DNA from 4 places in the Allobosea sp. TWI1241 genome. Region 2 is predicted to be linked to each of the others. Evidence: riboswitches for the same ligand, from Rfam matches in the RefSeq annotation. Region 2 holds a riboswitch; each other region holds the start of a gene.
What was found. Region 2 has a riboswitch for cobalamin ahead of ABE438_RS10840 (DUF1636 domain-containing protein). Riboswitches for the same ligand answer to the same signal wherever they lie in the genome.
Positions count from the first base shown of each region.

Region 1: linked by a shared signal. The riboswitch ahead of ABE438_RS10640 (ribonucleoside-diphosphate reductase subunit alpha) and the one ahead of ABE438_RS10840 (DUF1636 domain-containing protein) in region 2 are both predicted to bind cobalamin.
Region 3: linked by a shared signal. The riboswitch ahead of ABE438_RS16230 (ABC transporter substrate-binding protein) and the one ahead of ABE438_RS10840 (DUF1636 domain-containing protein) in region 2 are both predicted to bind cobalamin.
Region 4: linked by a shared signal. The riboswitch ahead of ABE438_RS18120 (TonB-dependent receptor plug domain-containing protein) and the one ahead of ABE438_RS10840 (DUF1636 domain-containing protein) in region 2 are both predicted to bind cobalamin.

Region 1 covers NZ_JBDJKW010000006.1:235,297-239,783, forward strand. Annotated here, with positions in the region: gene ABE438_RS10640 (ribonucleoside-diphosphate reductase subunit alpha) at 1-1,440, opposite strand, end outside; cobalamin riboswitch at 1,560-1,761, opposite strand; gene asnB (asparagine synthase (glutamine-hydrolyzing)) at 1,972-3,906, shown strand; gene ABE438_RS10650 (acyl carrier protein) at 3,930-4,196, shown strand; gene ABE438_RS10655 (class I adenylate-forming enzyme family protein) at 4,221-4,487, shown strand, end outside.
Region 2 covers NZ_JBDJKW010000007.1:12,984-17,470, reverse strand. Annotated here, with positions in the region: gene cbiB (adenosylcobinamide-phosphate synthase CbiB) at 1-476, shown strand, start outside; gene cobO (cob(I)yrinic acid a,c-diamide adenosyltransferase) at 489-1,100, opposite strand; gene cobU (bifunctional adenosylcobinamide kinase/adenosylcobinamide-phosphate guanylyltransferase) at 1,114-1,626, opposite strand; cobalamin riboswitch at 1,698-1,879, shown strand; gene ABE438_RS10840 (DUF1636 domain-containing protein) at 2,030-2,473, shown strand; gene cobW (cobalamin biosynthesis protein CobW) at 2,530-3,579, shown strand; gene cobN (cobaltochelatase subunit CobN) at 3,676-4,487, shown strand, end outside.
Region 3 covers NZ_JBDJKW010000013.1:79,824-84,310, reverse strand. Annotated here, with positions in the region: gene ABE438_RS16235 (ABC transporter substrate-binding protein) at 1-187, opposite strand, end outside; gene ABE438_RS16230 (ABC transporter substrate-binding protein) at 206-1,165, opposite strand; cobalamin riboswitch at 1,327-1,524, opposite strand; gene ABE438_RS16225 (hypothetical protein) at 1,793-2,602, shown strand; gene ABE438_RS16220 (alpha-hydroxy acid oxidase) at 2,730-3,893, opposite strand; partial or broken gene ABE438_RS16215 (IS3 family transposase) at 4,050-4,487, shown strand, end outside.
Region 4 covers NZ_JBDJKW010000017.1:74,166-78,652, forward strand. Annotated here, with positions in the region: gene ABE438_RS18105 (arginase family protein) at 1-208, shown strand, start outside; gene ABE438_RS18110 (alpha/beta hydrolase) at 205-1,050, shown strand; gene ABE438_RS18115 (GNAT family N-acetyltransferase) at 1,047-2,201, shown strand; cobalamin riboswitch at 2,452-2,653, shown strand; gene ABE438_RS18120 (TonB-dependent receptor plug domain-containing protein) at 2,773-4,487, shown strand, end outside.

The sequences.
Region 1 (4,487 bases), on a different contig from region 2:
GGTGCGGCGGCGCTCGTCGCCGGTGTTCTTCCTGAGGTCGAGGAACTCCTCGATGTCGACATGCCAGGTTTCGAGATAGGCGCAGACCGCGCCCTTCCTCTTGCCGCCCTGGTTGACCGCGATCGCCGTGTCGTTGGCGACCTTCAGGAACGGCACCACGCCCTGGCTCTCGCCATTGGTGCCCTTGATATGGGCGCCGAGGCCCCTGACCGGCGTCCAGTCATTGCCGAGCCCGCCGGAATACTTCGCCAGCAGCGCATTGTCCTTCACCGCCTTGAATATGCCGTCGAGATCGTCGGCGACGGTGGTCAGGAAGCAGGAGGAAAGCTGCGGGCGCAGCGTGCCGGAATTGAACAGCGTCGGCGTCGAGGCCATGAAATCGAAGGAGGACAGCAGATCGTAGAATTCGATCGCCCGCGCCTCGCGGTCGATCTCGCGCAGCGCCAGCCCCATGGCGACGCGCATGAAGAAGGCCTGCGGCAGCTCGAAGCGATTGCCCCGGACATGCAGGAAATAGCGGTCGTAGAGCGTCTGGAAGCCGAGATAGTCGAACTGGAGATCGCGCTCCGGCTTCAGCGCCGCCGCGATGCGGGCGAGGTCGAAGCGGCCGAGCTCGGGATCGATCAGCTCGTTGGCGATACCGACCTTGAGATAGCCGGCGAAGTAATCGCCATAGCGCCCGGCCATCTCGCCCTGCGTCGCCTGCTCGGGCCGGCCGTGCACGAAGCTCAGCGCCTCGCGCCGCAGCTTGTCGAGCAGCAGCCGCGCCGAGACCTTCGCATAGTTCGGCTCAGCTTCGATCAGCGTCCGCGCCGCGAGGATCGGCGCCAGCGCCAGTTCGTCGAGCGAGATGCCGTCATAGAGGTTGCGGCGCGCCTCGCTCAGCACCGGCTCGGCCGATACCCCGTCCAGCCCGGCGCAGGCCTCGCGCACCACCTTGTCGAGGCGCGCGACGTCGAGCGGCACCAGCGTGCCGTCCGCGAGCGTCATGCGCAGCGTCGGGGCGGCCTGCGCCGCCGGCTTCGCCTCGGCCTGTGCCCTGGCGCGCTCCTGCGCCCGCTCCTCGCGATAGAGCACATAGGCGCGGGCGACCTTGTGATGCCCGCCGCGCATCAGCGCCAGCTCGACCTGGTCCTGCACGTCCTCGATATGGAAGGTGCGGCCCTCGGCGGCCCGGCGGGTCAGGCCGGAGACCACCTGCTCGGTCAGCTCGGCGACGACGTCGTGGATGCGCCGCGAGGCGGCAGCGTTGGACCCCTCGACCGCGAGGAATGCCTTGGTCAGCGCCAGCGTGATCTTGGCCGGGTCGAAGGGCGTCACCCCGCCGCTGCGGCGGATGACCTGGTAGCCGGGCTCGCGCACACCCTGTGCGGCAAGCGGCACCGGGGCGGTGGCGGGCGGCGAAGCGGCGGGCCGCTCGGCGTCGAGAGAAAGAGACATCGGCAATCAACCCCAAGATTGAGGGTCGGAAAGGCCGAGCGGAGGCATGGAGAGGGCGCATGTCGGCCCATCGAGGCCCGCGACCTGCCAGCGCACCACCGGGACACCCCGCCCGAGGACGTAAACTCAGGTCGCTGGCAGGTCTCCTGGCTCGCGGGTCGTCGCGTCGGGCCCCGTCTTCCCAAGGCCTCGCGGCCTCAGTGACATGATAGTGGCTCGACACTCGCCGCTGACAGTTGCGGGGGCAGCGCCGGCTTCGCACCGGCTTCCCTCTTAGCTCCCGATCTTGCGATTCGAGAGACCATCGACACCTATATCTAGTATCTCCATCCCCTTCCCTGTCAATCGCTCGCTGCGCGGCGGCGGGAGGCTGTGGACGGTTCGCGAGCCGCTGCCGGGCAGGCGCCGCTCGCGCAATCGCAGCGTGGTCCATTTACCATCAGGCGACGATGGCCGGGCCCGTTAACATATGGGTTGCACCGCTCGGCTAGGGTGACGCAAGGTCTGGCGGGCTCGAAAGCAAACCCTGAGATGTGTGGATTTGGCGGCTATGTCGGCGCTGCCCGTGACGGGGCGGCGCTCCTCGAACGGATGGCGGCGGCGATCGCCCATCGCGGCCCGGACGAGCGCGGCGTCTTCACCGGCGAGGGCGTCGGCCTCGGCCATGTGCGCCTGTCGATCGTCGGGCTCGGCGACGGCCAGCAGCCCATGTCCGACGAGAGCGGCGCGCTGACCATCGCCTTCAACGGCGAGATCTTCAATTACGTCGAGCTGCGCGAGCAGCTGAAGGCCAAGGGGCGGCGCTTCCGCACGGCGAGCGACACCGAGGTCATCCTGCATCTCTACGACGAGATGGGCGACGCCTGCCTGTCGCAGCTCAATGGCGACTTCGCCTTCGCGCTCTGGGATGCGCGTCGCCGGCGCATGCTGATCGCCCGCGACCGCATGGGCGTGCGCCCGCTGTTCTACACGCGCCAGGGCGGGACGCTCTACTTCGCCTCCGAGGTCAAGGCGCTGCTGCAGGTGCCGGGCGTCGTCGCCCGCATCGACCCGGTCGCGCTCGACCAGATCTTCACCCTCTGGGCGCCGATCGCGCCGCGCACCGCCTTCGTGGACATCTTCGAGCTGGAGCCGGCCAGCCTGATGATCGTCGAGAATGGCGAGGTCTCGACCCGGCCCTATTGGAGCCTGGACTATCCGGACGCCGGCGCCCCCTCGCGCTGGACCAGCGAGGCCGAGGCGGCCGAGGCGCTGCGCGAACTCCTCACCGACGCCACGCGGCTGCGCATGCGCGCCGACGTGCCGGTCGGCGCCTATCTCTCCGGCGGGCTCGATTCCTCGATCACCTCGGCGCTGGCCGCCCGGATGGTGCCGGGCAATCTGCGCACCTTCTCGGTGACCTTCGACAGCGCCGAGCACGACGAGAGCGCCTTCCAGCTGGAGATGGCCCGCGCGCTCGGCACCCGCCACGCCACCGTCGCCTGCGGGCCGGGCACCATCGCCTCGGTCTTCCCCGAGGTGATCCGCCATACCGAGCGGCCGATTCTGCGCACCGCCCCCGCCCCGCTCTACGCGCTGGCCGGGCTGGTGCGCGAGCAGGGCCTCAAGGTCGTGCTCACCGGCGAGGGGGCAGACGAGGTATTCGCCGGCTACGACATCTTCAAGGAGTCGCGGGTGCGCCGCTTCTGCGCGCGCCAGCCGGGCTCGCGCATCCGCCCGCATCTCTTCCGCAAGCTCTACCCCTATCTGCCGGGGCTGCAGCAGCAATCGGCCGACTATCTCGCCTCCTTCTTCGGCGCGAGCGGCCATGCGCTCGACGATCCGCTCTATTCGCACCGGCCGCGGCTCGACGGCACGGCGGCGACCAAGCTGTTCTTCTCCGGCGACCTGCGCGCCACGCTCGGCGGCTACGATGCCGCCGCCGAGATGGCCTCGCGCCTGCCCGAGGCCTTCCCGCGCTGGCATCCGCTGCACCAGGCGCAATATCTCGAGGCGCGCTTCCTGCTGCCGGGCTACATCCTCTCCAGCCAGGGCGACCGCATGGCGATGGCCCATGGCATCGAGGGCCGCTTCCCCTTCCTCGACCATCGCCTGGTCGAGTTCGCCGCGAGCCTGCCGCCGGAGATGAAGCTCAAGGGGCTGGTCGAGAAGCACATCCTGCGCGAGGCCACCGCCGACCTCTTGCCGGAGACGATCGCCCGGCGCACCAAGCAGCCCTATCGCGCGCCCGACAGCGCCTCCTTCGTCGCGCCCGAGGCCGCCTATCTGCGCGCCGCCATGGGCGAGGCCGAGATTTCGGCCGGCGGCCTGTTCAACCCGAAGACGGTGGGCAAGCTCACCGAGAAATGCCTCCGCCAGCCGGCGACCGGGTTCCGCGACAACGCGGCCTTCGTCGGCATCCTGTCGACACAGCTCTGGCTGCGCGCCTTCGGCGGGTCAGCCCGCGGGCTCGCGCAGGCCGCCTGACCCTCACGAGGAGAGAACACCCCATGTCCGACGCCATCCGAGACGCCGTGAAGGCCTTCGTCGTCGAGAACTTCCTGTTCGGCGACGCCGACCACCCGCTCGCCGACACCGATTCCCTGATCGAGAACGGCATCATCGATTCCACCGGCGTGCTCGAGCTCGTCGCCTTCATCGAGGACCGCTACGGCATCACCGTCGCGGATGCGGACATCGTGCCGGCCAATCTGGATTCGCTGGCCCGCATCACCGCCTTCGTCGCCTCCAAATCTCCCTCGCCGACCGCGGCCTGAGCGGACAAGGCGGAGCGGCAGCCCATGCGCGTCGAGCAGTTCCTGATCCGTAGCGCCGCGGCGCATCCCGCCAAGACCGCGCTCGTGGCGGGCGAGAAGCGGCTGAGCTATGCCGAGCTGGACGCGCTGTCCTCGCGCCTGGCCGCCAGCCTCGCCGCCGGCGGCGTGCGCCGCGACGACCGTGTCCTGGTCTTCATGGACAATTGCTGGGAGGCGGCGGTCTCGATCTTCGCCGCGCTCAAGGCCGGCGCGACCTTCAGCCCGGTCAACGCCTCCACCAAGGCCGACAAG
Region 2 (4,487 bases):
GGCTCGGTGCGCTCGGCCTGCCGGGCATCGCCGCCTACAAGGCGATCAACACCGCCGATTCGATGATCGGGCACCGGACGCCGCGGCATCTCGCCTTCGGCTGGGCCGCCGCCCGCCTCGACGATCTCGTCAACCTGCCGGCCTCGCGGCTGACGGCGCTGCTCCTCGTCGCGGCCGCGGCCTTTGACAGCCCGCGCCAGGCCTCGGCGGCGTGGCGGGCGGTGCGCCGCGATGCGCGCAGCCATCGCTCGCCCAATGCCGGCTGGCCGGAGGCGGCGATGGCAGGCGCGCTCGGCCTGCGTCTCGCCGGGCCGCGCGTCTATGGCACGGTCAGGGTCGAGGATGGCTGGATGGGCGACGGGCGGGCGGAGGCCGGCGCGGCCGACATCCGCCGGGCGCTCGCCCTCTATCGCCGCGCCTGCCTGCTGCTCTGGGGCCTCGCGGCGAGCGGCGCCGGCCTCGTGCTGCTCGCCTAAGGCGGCGCGCCGTCAGAACTCGATGCCGGCCTGAGCCTTCACGCCGGCGGCGAAATGGTGCTTCACCAGCGTCATCTCGGTGACGAGATCGGCCGCCTCGATCAGCTCGGGCTTGGCGTTGCGCCCGGTGACCACGACGTGCAGGTCCGGCCGGCGCGCACGCAGGGTGGCGACGACCTCGGCCAGCGGCAGGTAGTCGTAGCGCAGCGCGATATTGAGCTCGTCGAGCACCAGCAGGCGAATGCTCTCATCGGCCATAAGCGCCTTCGCCATCTCGAAGGCGCGGGTCGCGGCCGCGATGTCGCGCGCCTTGTCCTGCGTCTCCCAGGTGAAGCCCTCGCCCATGCTGTGCCAGGCGATCCGGTCGCCGAAGGCGTCGAGCGCCTTGCGCTCCCCGGTCTCCCAGGCGCCCTTGATGAACTGCACCACGCCGACGCGCCAGCCATGGCCGAGCGCCCGCAGCATCAGCCCGAAGGCCGCGGTGGACTTGCCCTTGCCGGGACCGGTGTTGACGATGAGCAGGCCCTTCTCGATCGTCTTGCCGGCGATCTCGGCGTCCTGCACTGCCTTGCGCTTTTCCATCTTCGCCTTGTGGCGCGCGGCCTCCTCGGCTGCGATCGTCATCGCCCGTCTCCCGTCACTTCACCGTCATCGGCAATCCGGCGACCATGAAGACCACGCTGTCGGCCTGCGCGGCAAGGCGCTGGTGCAGCCGGCCGGCCTCGTCGCGGAAACGGCGGGCGAGCGCGTTCTCCGGCACGATGCCGAGCCCGACCTCGTTGGACACCAGGACAAGCGGCGCCTCGACCTGGCGGCAGGCGGCGAGCAGTTCGCCGGTCGCGACCGCCACGTCACGCTCGCCGAGGATGAGATTGGTCAGCCAGAGCGTCAGGCAGTCGACCAGCACGGGCTGGCCGGGGTTCACGTTCCGCAACGCCTCCGGCAGGGCCAGCGGTGCCTCGACCGTCCGCCAGCCGGCCGGGCGGCGGGCGCGGTGCTCGGCGATGCGGCGGCGCATCTCGTCGTCATAGGCCTGCGCCGTGGCGACATAGGTCCAGGGCGCCGGGAAGGCCTCGACCAGCGCTTCGGCATGGCGGCTCTTGCCGGAACGGGCTCCGCCGAGGACGAGGGTGAGGCTTCTCGGGATCATCGGGTGCGCTCTCCGCGTCTGGCGACCCTTGGCCGCGGCGGTCGCTGCATTGCACAGCCTGCCGGCTGTGGCTAATGTTCATCCGCGACGGTGCCTCGGAGACGAGGTGAAAAGGGAACGCGGTGAAACGCCGCGGCTGCCCCCGCAACTGTAAGCGGCGAGGTTTGCGCCAGCGGCCACCGGGGGGACCGGGAAGGCGGCGCAGACCGGCGACCCGCGAGCCAGGAGACCTGCCGTCGCTCGATGTCGCCAACAGGCTGCCGGTGGGGTGGCCGGGAGAAACGATCATGACCATGACGGCCGTCGCCACCCGAACGCATGCCGCCTTGCGGCCGACGGCGCGCGTCATCGCGCCGCATCCGGCCCGGTGAGCGGCCAGCGCGCCCGCAGCGACCTCACGCCCATGACCGACCTCACCGCCCCAGCGGCCGTCACGCCCGCCGGCTGCACCCTGCATGTCTGCACGACCTGCCGGCGCCCGCGGCCCGACCTCGCCGAGGGCTACGACCAGCCCGGCATCGCGCTGGCGCAAAGCCTCGACGAGCGCCTCGCCGGCAGCGGGATTCCCGTCGTGCCGGTCGAATGCCTCTCCGTCTGCAAGCGGCCCTGCACGGTCGCGCTCGTGGCGGAAGGCAAGTGGACCTATGTGATCGGCGATCTCGACCGCGCCGAGCATGTCGAGGACATCGCCGACGCCGCCTTGCGCTATGCGGCGAGCCAGGACGGCATCGTGCCCTGGCGCGAGCGGCCGGTCTGCATCCGCAAGGGCGTGGTGGCGCGCGTGCCGCCGCTCAGGAGCCGGCGCGCGCACCGGACCGCCCGCCAATTCCTCCCGCTTTTCATCTGACCGACGCCTTTTGCAAGGCGCCCCTGCCCATCGGGCCAGATCAAGGATTTCGCAGCATGACCACCGCCTCCCAGACCTCCCTCGGCAAGGTGCCCTGCACCATCGTCACCGGCTTCCTCGGGGCCGGAAAGACCACGCTGGTGCGCCATCTTCTGGAGAATGCCGGCGGCAAGCGCCTCGCCGTGCTGGTCAACGAGTTCGGCGATCTCGGCTTCGACGGCTCGTTCATCGCCGGCTGCGGCATCGAAGGCTGCACCGCCGAGGACATCGTCGAGCTGCCGAACGGCTGCATCTGCTGCACGGTCGCCGACGATTTCGTGCCGGCGCTGGAAAAGCTGCTCGACCGCCCGAACCCGCCGCAGCACATCCTGATCGAGACTTCGGGCCTCGCCCTGCCGAAGCCGCTGGTCAGCGCCTTCAACTGGCCCGCGATCCGCGCTCGCGTCACCGTCGACGGGGTGATCGCCGTGGTCGACGGCCCCGCGGTCGCCGAGGGCCAGTTCGCCGACGATCCGGAGGCGCTGAAGGCCCAGGCCGCCAAGGACCAGGCGGTCGATCACGACAACCCGCTGGAGGAGGTGTTCGAGGACCAGATCCTCTGCGCCGACCTGATCCTGCTCAACAAGAGCGACCTGATCGACGCCGCCGGGCGCGAGAAGGTCAAGGCCGAAATCGCCGCGCATCTGCCCAAGGCGATCAAGATCGTCGAGACCGCCCATGGCAAGGTCGAGCCGGCGCTGATCATCGGGCTGGGCGCGGCGGCGGAAGCCGATCTCGCCGGCCGCCCCTCGCATCACGGCGAAGGCGAGGATCACGACCATGACGATTTCGATAGCGTCGCCCTGCCCCTGCCGCCGGCCGCGACGCCGGAGGAACTGACCGCCCGCATCGCCCGGGCGGCGGAGGCCGAGGGCGTGCTGCGGGTGAAGGGCTTCGCCGCCATCCCCGGCAAGCCGATGCGCCTCGTCGTGCAGGGCGTCGGCCGCCGCGTCGGCCATCATTACGACCGGCCCTGGGGCGCCGACGAGGCGCGCGACGGCCGCCTGGTGGTGATCGGGCTCAAGGGTTTCGACCGCGCCGCGGTGGAAGCGGCCCTGCGGGGATGATGCTATAGACGCCCTCTTTCGGGGGCGACGCGTGTCGGGGACCGCCGGCATGGCGGTCCCTCCCGATCTGTGAAAACCGGCCGCGAGGCCCTGACCATGCACCTTCTCCCGACCAGCGAGGTCAGGCTCGACGACGGCGAGGATGCCGTCGACCTCGCCCTGCCCCCGGCGGACGTCGTGGTGCTCTCCTTCAGCGACAGCGACCTCTCGGCGCTGGCGGCCGCTGCTGCGGCCCGGCCGGGCGCGGCCTCGCTGCGCCTCGTGCCGCTGCGGCGGCTGAAGCATCCGCTCTCCATCGACCTGCTGATCGAGGCGACGCTGACCCGCTCGCGCTTCGTGCTGCTGCGCTGCCTCGGCGGGCTCGACTATCTGCGCTACGGAATCGAGCAGATCTCGGCCGCCTGCAAGGCGGCCGGCGTGCCGCTGGCCGTGCTGCCGGGCGACGATCGCGACGACGACCGCCTCGCCGGCTACGGCACGGTGCCGAAGGTCCTCGCCGACGCCCTGCTCGGCCATTTCCACGCCGGCGGCGGCACGCAGAACATGGACCGCCTGCTGGCGCGGCTGGAGGCCTATCTCGCAGGACGCAGCGCCCGTTCCTCCGCCGCGGCTTCGCCGGCCCATCACCTGGAGCAGGGGGATGAGGCATCGCCGGAGGCTTGCGATCTCGATCCCGTTCCGCTTCCCGGCCTCTTCGCCATCGGCCCGGCCGGCGCGCCCCTGCCATGGCCCGAGGCGCTCGCCGCCTTGCCGGCCGACAGGCCCCTCGTTCCGATCCTCGCCTATCGCTCCGGCGTCGCCGCCGGCGACACGGCGATGGTCGAGGCCATGGCGCAGGCGCTGGCCGCACGCGGGCTCGCAGCCCTGCCGCTGGCGCTGACCAGCCTGAAGGACCCGGCCGTCATCGC
Region 3 (4,487 bases), on a different contig from region 2:
TCGCGACGTCGCTGTAGCCGACCGCGACGATGCGTTGCGGCGCCGCCGCCAGCAGCGTCTCGCCGGCGCTGTGCGCGATCCGCAGCGGGTACGCCCCGGCGGCCTGCGCGCGCCGCGGCCCGGCGCCGAGCAGCAGCGCGCCCGCTCCAGCGAGCAGCGCCCTGCGCGACCATATGACGTTCGTCATCTCCGCCCCCGCGCCCGCTCAGCCCTTCCGGGCGAAGGCGCTCTCGACCATGTCGAGCAGGCGCAGCGCCGCGAGATAGTCCGGGCGTATCGCCGATTCATCGAGCTCCCAGCGCCGGTAGCTGATCACCGCCTCGAGCTGGCGGAAGCCGGGATCGCAGCAGAGCTGGCCCATGCTGACCGGCCCGTTTGAGACCATGATCAGGTTGGGCGCGGTGAAGACCTCGAGCACCGCCGCCAGCGGCACCGGCACGCGCCCGTCCGCATCGAGCGTCCCGCCCTGCACCCTGGAAGCGGCATCGAACAGCCTGAAGCCGAGCCCGGCCAGGGTCCGGCCGAGCCCGCTCGTGGGAGAAATCGCGAAGGGATCCTCGTGGATGCCGCCGGCATTGGCCTGCAGCAGCGCGGTCTCGCCCTCCGGCAGCGCGATCTTGCCCGCGACCTGCGCCGCGCGCGCCTCGAAGGCGGCGATCAGCGCCGGCACCTTGTCCGTCCGCCCGAGCAGGTCGGCGACGAAGGCCAGTTCCTCGCGCCAGCCCGGCAGGTCGGCCGGTACGACCAGTGTCGGCGCGATCGCGGTGAGATCGGCGGCGCGCCCCGCGCTCGCCAGCCCGCCCGGATTGCGGCCGCCGGCGATGATCAGATCGGGCTCAGCCGCGCGGATCGCCGCGAGATCGACGCCGTCCGCCCCGGCCGGCAGCGCCACGGCCTTACGTGCCGCGGCCTGCCGGTTCCACAGCGGCGGGAAGCCGGTGCGGCGGTTGATGCGCGCGTCGGGAAAGCGGGGATCGGCGGCGACGACCGGCGCCTCCAGCGCGAAGGCGTAGCCGGCGATCCCGGCGTCGAGCACCACGATCCGCTGCGCCCCGGCCGCATCCGCCGGCCGGGCGGCGCCCGGCCCGGCCATGACCACCAGGGCGCCGGCAAGCACGCCTGTGAAGGCGCGGCGCGACGGTTCGACTGTCTTCGCGATGCCCATCGACATCGGTCCTTCCACGGCTCGACCGGACGCGTTTCGGGCGTCCGGTGCCGGGCTCGGGAGAACGGGAAACGGGCTCCGCCAGTCTCCGGGCACGGCAACATTCATCGAATGTCACCGTCACGGAGACGACCGCACCCTGGCACACCCCGTGCCGCGGGCTCAGGTGACAGGAACGGGCAGGTCTCCTGGCTTCCGGGTCAGCGCTTACCGTCTCCGCCTTCCCGGCGGCGCGAGAGGCGCCGCCAGTGGCTTCGTGGAGGGAAGCTCGCCGGTCACAGTTGCGGGGGCAGCCGCGGCGTCGAACCGCGTTCCCTTTTCATCCGCCTCGAGGCGGAACCTGTTCCGACGGCGACTGTAGCGTCAGCGCCGGCGGAAGGAAAGCGCGGCGACGAGGTGAAGAGCGGTCGCCGGGAGCCTCTCTGCCTCCCACGCCGGGATCATCGCGCCCATGGCCCGGCGCCGCGCTTCCGAGCCTTTTCCACACCGCCCAGCCGCGCCCATAACGCAAGGACAGGCCCCGACTCGACAGAGCGTTAAGGACTGGTAAAACAATCCCGCTTCGGGGGATTGGTCATGCGTATGCGTCTTGTTTTGGCGGTTCTCGCTGCATCAGTCTCACCAGCCATGGCGCAGTCCTTCGCGCAGACGGAAGCCCAGAAGCGCAAGCAGCATGTCCCCTATGTCCGGGCCGCGACGGACTGCGTGACCTCTGTGGTGCGCCGTGACGACGGTTTCGACGGCGCCGTCGCGTTCGACAGCTTCCAGCCGCTGATCGCCCGCGCCTTGTCCGTCTGCTCGCAATCGGTCGCGACGATGATCTCCACCCATGACGCGATCTACGGCTTCGGCGGCCAAGCCTTCTATGCCGGCCCGTATCTGAACGATCTGGAGCGGGCGGTCCGCAACCGCCTCGCCGGCCAGATCGCGGCGGCGCGCGCCAATGCCGACCGTCTCGCCGCCGAGCGCCAGGCGCGGCTCAACAAGGAAAGGGCCGAGCGGGACGCCGCCGCGGCCCAGGCGGAAGCCCGGCGCATCGAGGCGGAGACGCGCGAGAAGACCGCCCGCGCCGAGCGCGCCGAACTGCTCGAGAAGACGCGCGAGCTGATCCGGACGAAAACGCTCGGCTGCATCGGCAAGGAAGGCGCGACCATGCTGCTGACCGACGAGAAGGCCGAGGTGGTCGCCAAGGCGGCGATGATCTTCTGCCAGAACGACATCGACGCGCTGGTGAAGATCACCACCGAGATCGTCGAGACCGAGTCCGGTGCCCCCTTCGATCGCGCGCTGGTGCGCAGGCTCGCCGAGGACCGCGTCCGCGACGTCGTCACCGCCTATGTCATCCGCTTCCGCGGCGACCTGATCGGCAGGAACCTCAAGGACCAGCAGGCGCCCACCCGGCCGGCCGAGAGCTCGCGCAGCGCCCCGACGCTGTAGCGAGAGGCCATCCCCCGGCCGTGCACGACGGTCGCCGCTCGTTCGCACACCAGACGAGCTGGCGGGCGATCTTTCGCTTGCGCGGCCCGGCGCAGAGCCCGGCTTCGCGCCGCCGGCGACAGCCCCCTCACCGCCCCTGCTCGGCCCGCCAGATCAGTTCGCGCGGGATGTCGGCGAAGCGGCCTTGGCCGGAGAAGGCCAGGCAGTGGTCGATCTCCTCGCGCAGGATTGCGAGCACGTCGCTGGCCCCGGCTTCGCCGGCGGCAGCCGCGCCATAGAGCGTCGCCCGGCCGAGCAGTACCGCCTCGGCACCGGCGGCCTTGTACTTCACCACGTCGCTGCCGCGCCTGACGCCGCTGTCGGCGAGCACCGTCATGCGCCCCGCCACCGCATCGGCGATCAAAGGCAGCACGTCGATGGTCGCCGGCGCATAGTCGGCATTGCGCGCGCCGTGGCAGGAGACCACGATGCCGTCCGCCCCGTGCGCCAGGGCGGCCTGCGCGTCGGCGCGCGTCAGGACGCCCTTCACCACCAGATTGCCGTCCCAGATCCGGCGGATCTCGGCGACATCCTCCCAGGTCAGCCGGCGCGCCAGCTTGACATTGTTCGCCACCGCCTCACGCGTGATGCTGGTGCGGTACTCCGGCGGATAATGCGCATAGGTCGGCAGGCCTGAGGTCAGCATGGCGCGCAGCAGCACGCCCGCCAGCCAGCGCGGATGGGTCAGCACGTCGAGCACGCCGACGAGCGTCGGCTTGATCGGGATGCCGAAGCCGTTGCGCGTATTCCACTCCTTCTTCGGCGAGCGCGGCGTGTCGGCGGTGAGGACGAGCGTCTCGATGCCGAGCGCCCTAGCCCGGCGCAGCAGCTCACCGGTGAGCGTCCGGTCCTCGAAGACATAGAGCTGGAACCAGAGATCGGCGCCGTCGGCCCGCTCGGCGATCGCCTCCATCGCGGTCATCGACTGGGTGGCGACGCAGAACGGGATGCCGGCCCGGCGCGCGGCGCGCGCGACCTGGACCTCGCCATCGTGCCAGACCAGCCCGGCGACCGCCGTCGGCGCCACGATCAGCGGCACAGCGAGTCGCTTGCCGAAGAGCGTCACCGCCATGTCGGGCTGCGACACGTCGTTGAGCACGTGCTGGTTCAGCTTCACCGCGTCGAGCGCCGCCCTCACATCGCGCAGCAGCACCTCGTCCTCGGTGCCGCGGTCGATATACTCGAACATGCCGCGCGGCAGGCGCCTGCGCGCGAGATCGCGATAATCGGAAACGTTGAGCGGCTTCATCATGAGACATCCGGCAGACCGGCGCGCGGCCAGCGCCCCGGTCGGGCCGCGCCGTTGCGCCACTGGCCATGGCGGTAATCGCTCGGCGCCGCGGCGTGAAGAGGCCCGGCGCGTTTTGCGCGATGAAGGCGCGCCCCCGAGGGCGCGCGACTCACATCGGTTATCGCACCCAATGTGCTCGATCGTCAGTTCACCGCGACGCGTCTGAACCAGTGCTAGATCGCCGACTTCACCTATGTCCGGACGGCGGAAGGCTGGCTCTATGTGGCGGCCGTAATCGACCTGTTCTCGCGTCGTGTCATCGGCTGGTCGATGAAGGCCGAGATGGCGGCGGAACTCGTTACCGACGCGCTCATCATGGCGATCTGGCGCCGCGGCAAGCCGGAGGCGTTGCTGCATCACTCCGATCAGGGCAGCCAATATACCAGCCAGCACTTCCAGGAGTTGCTCGCCGAGAACGGCGTCATTTGTTCGATGAGCCGATCTGGCTACGTCTGGGACAACGCCGCGATGGAGAGCTTCTTCTCGTCGCTGAAGACCGAGCGGATCAGAAGGCAAGGTCTACCGAACCCGCGACGCCGCCAGAGCGGGCGTGTT
Region 4 (4,487 bases), on a different contig from region 2:
CGCGATCGAGCGCCTCGCGGCGGCTCGGCACATCGCCGGCGTCGATGTCTGCGGCGACTGGTCGGAGCCGCGCTTCACCGATCCGTTCCGCTGGACGCTCGCCCGCTTCGACCATCCGCCGCCGATCACGCCCTCGGCGGAGACGCTCGGTGTCAACGCGCGGGTCAACGCCACCCTGCTCGCCTGCCTCGATCGGGTGCTGCCGTGACACGCTCCCCCACGCCTCCGGCCGGCACCGACCACGGCGTCAGGCTCGCCGGCGGCTCCACCGGCTTCCTGCTGATCCACGGGCTCGGCGGCACGCCGGTCGAGCTCAAGCTGATCGCACGCGCGCTGCATGCAGCCGGCCACACCGTCCATTGCCCGCAGCTGGCCGGCCATTGCGGCAGCGAGGCCGACCTGCTCGCCACCAGCTGGCGCGACTGGGCCGGCAGCGTGCACGACGAACTCGCCCGGATGCGCACCCGCTGCGAGCGGGTGATCGTCGGCGGGCTCTCCATGGGCGCGGTGCTCGCCATCCACGCCGCGGCCGAGCGCCCGCAGGCGGTGGACGGCCTGGCGCTCTACGCGCCGACGCTGCGCTATGACGGCTGGGCGATCCCGCGCCATGCCTTCCTGCTGAAATGGCTGATCAACACCCCGCTGGGCCGCCGCTACAGCTTTCCCGAGCGCGAGCCCTACGGGATCAAGCACGCCCGCACGCGCCGCACCATCGTCGAGGCGATGGCGTCCGGCGACACCTCCCGCGCCGGGCTCGACGGCACGCCGGCCCGGGCGCTCCAGCAGCTCTGGCGCCTCGTCGCCGAGACGCGCAGGCAGATGCCGGCCGTCACCTGCCCGGCCTTGCTCGTCCATGCCCGCGAGGACGACATCGCCGGCCTCTCCAACGCCTTCGAGGTCCAGCGCCGCCTCGGCGGGCTGGTCGACGCCGTGATCCTCGACGACAGCTATCACCTCGTCACCATCGACCAGCAGCGCGGCATCGTCGTCGATCGCACCCTGGCGCTGGCGCAGCGCCTCGCCCACAAGCGCGCCGCCGCCGCGTCATGACCGGCCTGGTCGCGCGCATCGTCGACAGCGTCGCCGCGATCCCGGCGGCCGCGTGGGACGCCTGCCTGCCTGGCGAAGCCGAGGATCACAGCTACTACCGTGCCTGCGACGAGGCCGCTGCGGCCTCCGGCACCGGGCTGCGATGCGCTGCCGTCGCCATTGCCGACGCCCAGGGCATCGCCGCCGTGGCGCCGTTCTTCCGGCTGGACTACCGGCTCGACACGCCCTTGCAAGGCAGGCTGCGCGGTGTGGCCGATGCCGTGTACCGTTACGTTCCGCGCCTGCTGACGCTCAGGATCATCTGCATAGGCTCGCCCTATGCCGATCGCTGCCATCTCGGCTTCGCGCCGTGGCTCGACGGCCCGCGCCGCGAGACCGCGATGCGCGCCATCGTGGATGCGCTTCGCCGGCAGGCGGCCGCGGAGGGCGCGCAGCTGGTCGCCTTCAAGGATCTCGCCCCGGCCGACGATGCGCTGGTCGCGCCGTGCCTCTCGCGGGAGGGGTTCGCCCGCATCGGCAGCCTTCCGGTCGCCATCCTCGACCTGCCCTATGCCGATGAGGACGGCTATCTCGCATCGCTGTCGGCCGCGACACGCAAGGACATCCGGCGGAAACTGGCCAGAGCGCAGGCGGTCCGGATCGAGCACCGCAGCGACATCACGGGACTGGAAGAGCTCATCGCGGAGCTGTACGAATCGACCCGGCGCCGCAGCGGCCTGGATTACGGCGAGCTGGAAGTCCTGCCGCCCGGCTACTTCGCGGCGGTGTCGCGTGCCCTCGGCGAGAGGGCCGTCTTCGCGCTGTACTGGATCGGCGACGAACTCGCCGCCTTCAACCTGCTGCTGATCGAGCCAGGCCGCGTCATCGATAAGTTCCTGGGCATGCGTTACCCGCTGGCGCGCGAGCACAATCTCTATGCGGTCAGCTGGATGGCGAATGTCCGCTTCTGCCTGTCGCGCGGGATCGTCTCGCTGCAGAGCGGGCAGACCGCCTACGCCTCGAAACTGCGCTTCGGCAGCCGGCTGGTGCCGACCCGGCTTCATGTCCTCCATCGCAGCAAGCTTCTGCAGTGGGGGCTGCGTCGCATCGCCTCGACCGTGTCGTTCGACCGGTTCGATCCGGATCTGGCCCGCTTGCCGGCGGCGCGATAGCCGCCGGCGCTGGCGGCATCGATCCGGGCGAGCCATGCGGGCGCGGCGCACTGCACTGGGCGGGCCGAGCGATGACACCAGGTGACGGCGCTGCGTCTCGTAACGGTCCGGCGTGCTCCGGCATGACCCGGCTTCATCCGCCGGGGGCGCGTAGCGGGGCGATCGACAGAGGAGAACGGCTTGAGTCCGCCGATGCCACCGCAACGTTGTTCGATCGCGCCGTCCGCGTTTGACGCTGCCTCATTTTCGCCCTATCCCTGGCCGCGACGGTTCCCTTAGGGGATCAAAAGGGAACGCAGTGCGGATGGCTCCGCCATTCTATGCTGCGGCTGCCCCCGCAACTGTAAGCGGCGAGCCTCGTCGCCACGCGCCACTGGGACCTTGGGCCTGGGAAGGCGGTGACGGGGCAGCGACCCGCGAGCCAGGAGACCTGCCGTCAGTCGTGGTCACACGCGAACACGTTCGGACGGGGTGTTTCGATCGCTGCTCGACTGTCTGCTCCTGCACGGGAGCGAACGGGAGATCGCGTTCGCGGTGACGTGCCACAGACGTCAACGCCCGAGGTCTCATCGTGAGCCGTCTTCCGCAAGCCGCCCGACGCCATGCGTCGATTTCCTCCATTTCGAGCCTCGCCCTCGCCATGGCGCTGATCGCCGGCGCCGCCCAGGCGCAGGCGCCTGCCGAGGCGATCGCCCTCGACCAGATCGTGGTCAGCGCCACGGGAACGCCGACGCCGGCGCGCGAGGTGGCGAGCTCCGTGACCGTCGTCACCGCCGGCGAGATCGAGCAGCGGCAGCGCCGCACCCTGCCGGACGCGCTCGCCACCGTGCCGGGGCTGAACGTCGTGCAGACCGGCGGGCCCGGCGGCCAGACTTCGGTCTTCATGCGCGGCACCAACTCCAACCACGTCAAGGTGCTGATCGACGGCATCGAGGCCAACGACCCGTCGACGCCGAACCGCTCCTTCGACTTCGGCTCGATGCTGACCGACGACATCGCGCGCATCGAGGTGCTGCGCGGGCCGCAGAGCGGGCTCTACGGCGCCAATGCGCTCGGCGGCGTCATCGCGATCACCACCAAGCGCGGCGAGGGGCCGCCGCGGATGACCGCCCGCGTCGAGGCCGGCTCGCACGGCACCTTCAACCAGACGGCCGGGTTCAGCGGCGGCGACGACCGCTTCGACTACGCCTTCAACGTCTCGCATATGCGCTCGGATTCGACGGATTCCGTGCCGTCCGGCCTGGTGCCGCCCGGCGTGCGCGTCCGGCCCAACGCCTATGACGCCTATTCCTATTCGGCGCGCCTCGGCGTGGCGCTCGGCGATACCGTTCGCCTGAACTGGGTCGGCCGCTACACCGACGGCCAGTTCCGCTCGCCCTACGATGCGGGCTTCCCCAGCCGCCCGACCGGTCTGCGCGCGCTCAACAACTACGCGCAGGGCTTCACCCGCGGCGAGGTCGTCTGGGATCCGCTGGCGGGTCGCGCCGTCAGCCGGTTCGGCGTCTCCTATTCCCGCCAGGATCGCTCCAACCGCTCGCCGACGGTGTTCGGCAATCTCGGCATGCCCACCGAGAATCTGGGCGAGCGGATCAAGCTGGACTGGCGCGGCGATCTCGAACTCGCCAAGGGCCACGTCCTGACCGGCGGGCTTCAATATGAGCGGGAGCGGATCGAGACGACGACCCTGACCGCCTCGAACGGCAACAAGGCCGCCTTCCTCGAATATCAGGGCAATCTCGCCGATCGCTTCTTCGTCGCGGCCAATATCCGCCACGACCATGACGACAGCTATGGCGGCCACACCACCTACCGCATCGCGCCGGCCTATATCGTGCCGGAGACGCAGACCAAGCTGAAGGCGAGCTACGGCACAGGCTTCAAGGCGCCGACGCTGAGCGAGCTCTTCGTCGACTACCGCCCGGGCTTCAACTTCTACGGCAACCCGAACCTCAAGCCGGAGGAGAGTCGCGGCTGGGATGTCGGCTTCGAGCAGCCGCTGCTCGACAAGCGCCTGCAGGTCGGCGCGACCTGGTTCCGCAACGACATCGACAACCTGATCGTCACCAACGCGGCCGGCACGTCCTACGCCAATGTCGGCAAGGCGCGGACGCAGGGCGTCGAAGCCTTCGCCGCGCTCGATATCTCGCCGGAGCTGAAGCTTCGGGCCGACTATACCTTCACCCTCGCCAAGGACGAGACGGCACGGCAGGAGCTGCTGCGCCGCCCGCGCCACAAGGCCAGCGGCACCGTCAGCTGGACGCCGATCGACAGGCTGAGCCTGTCGGC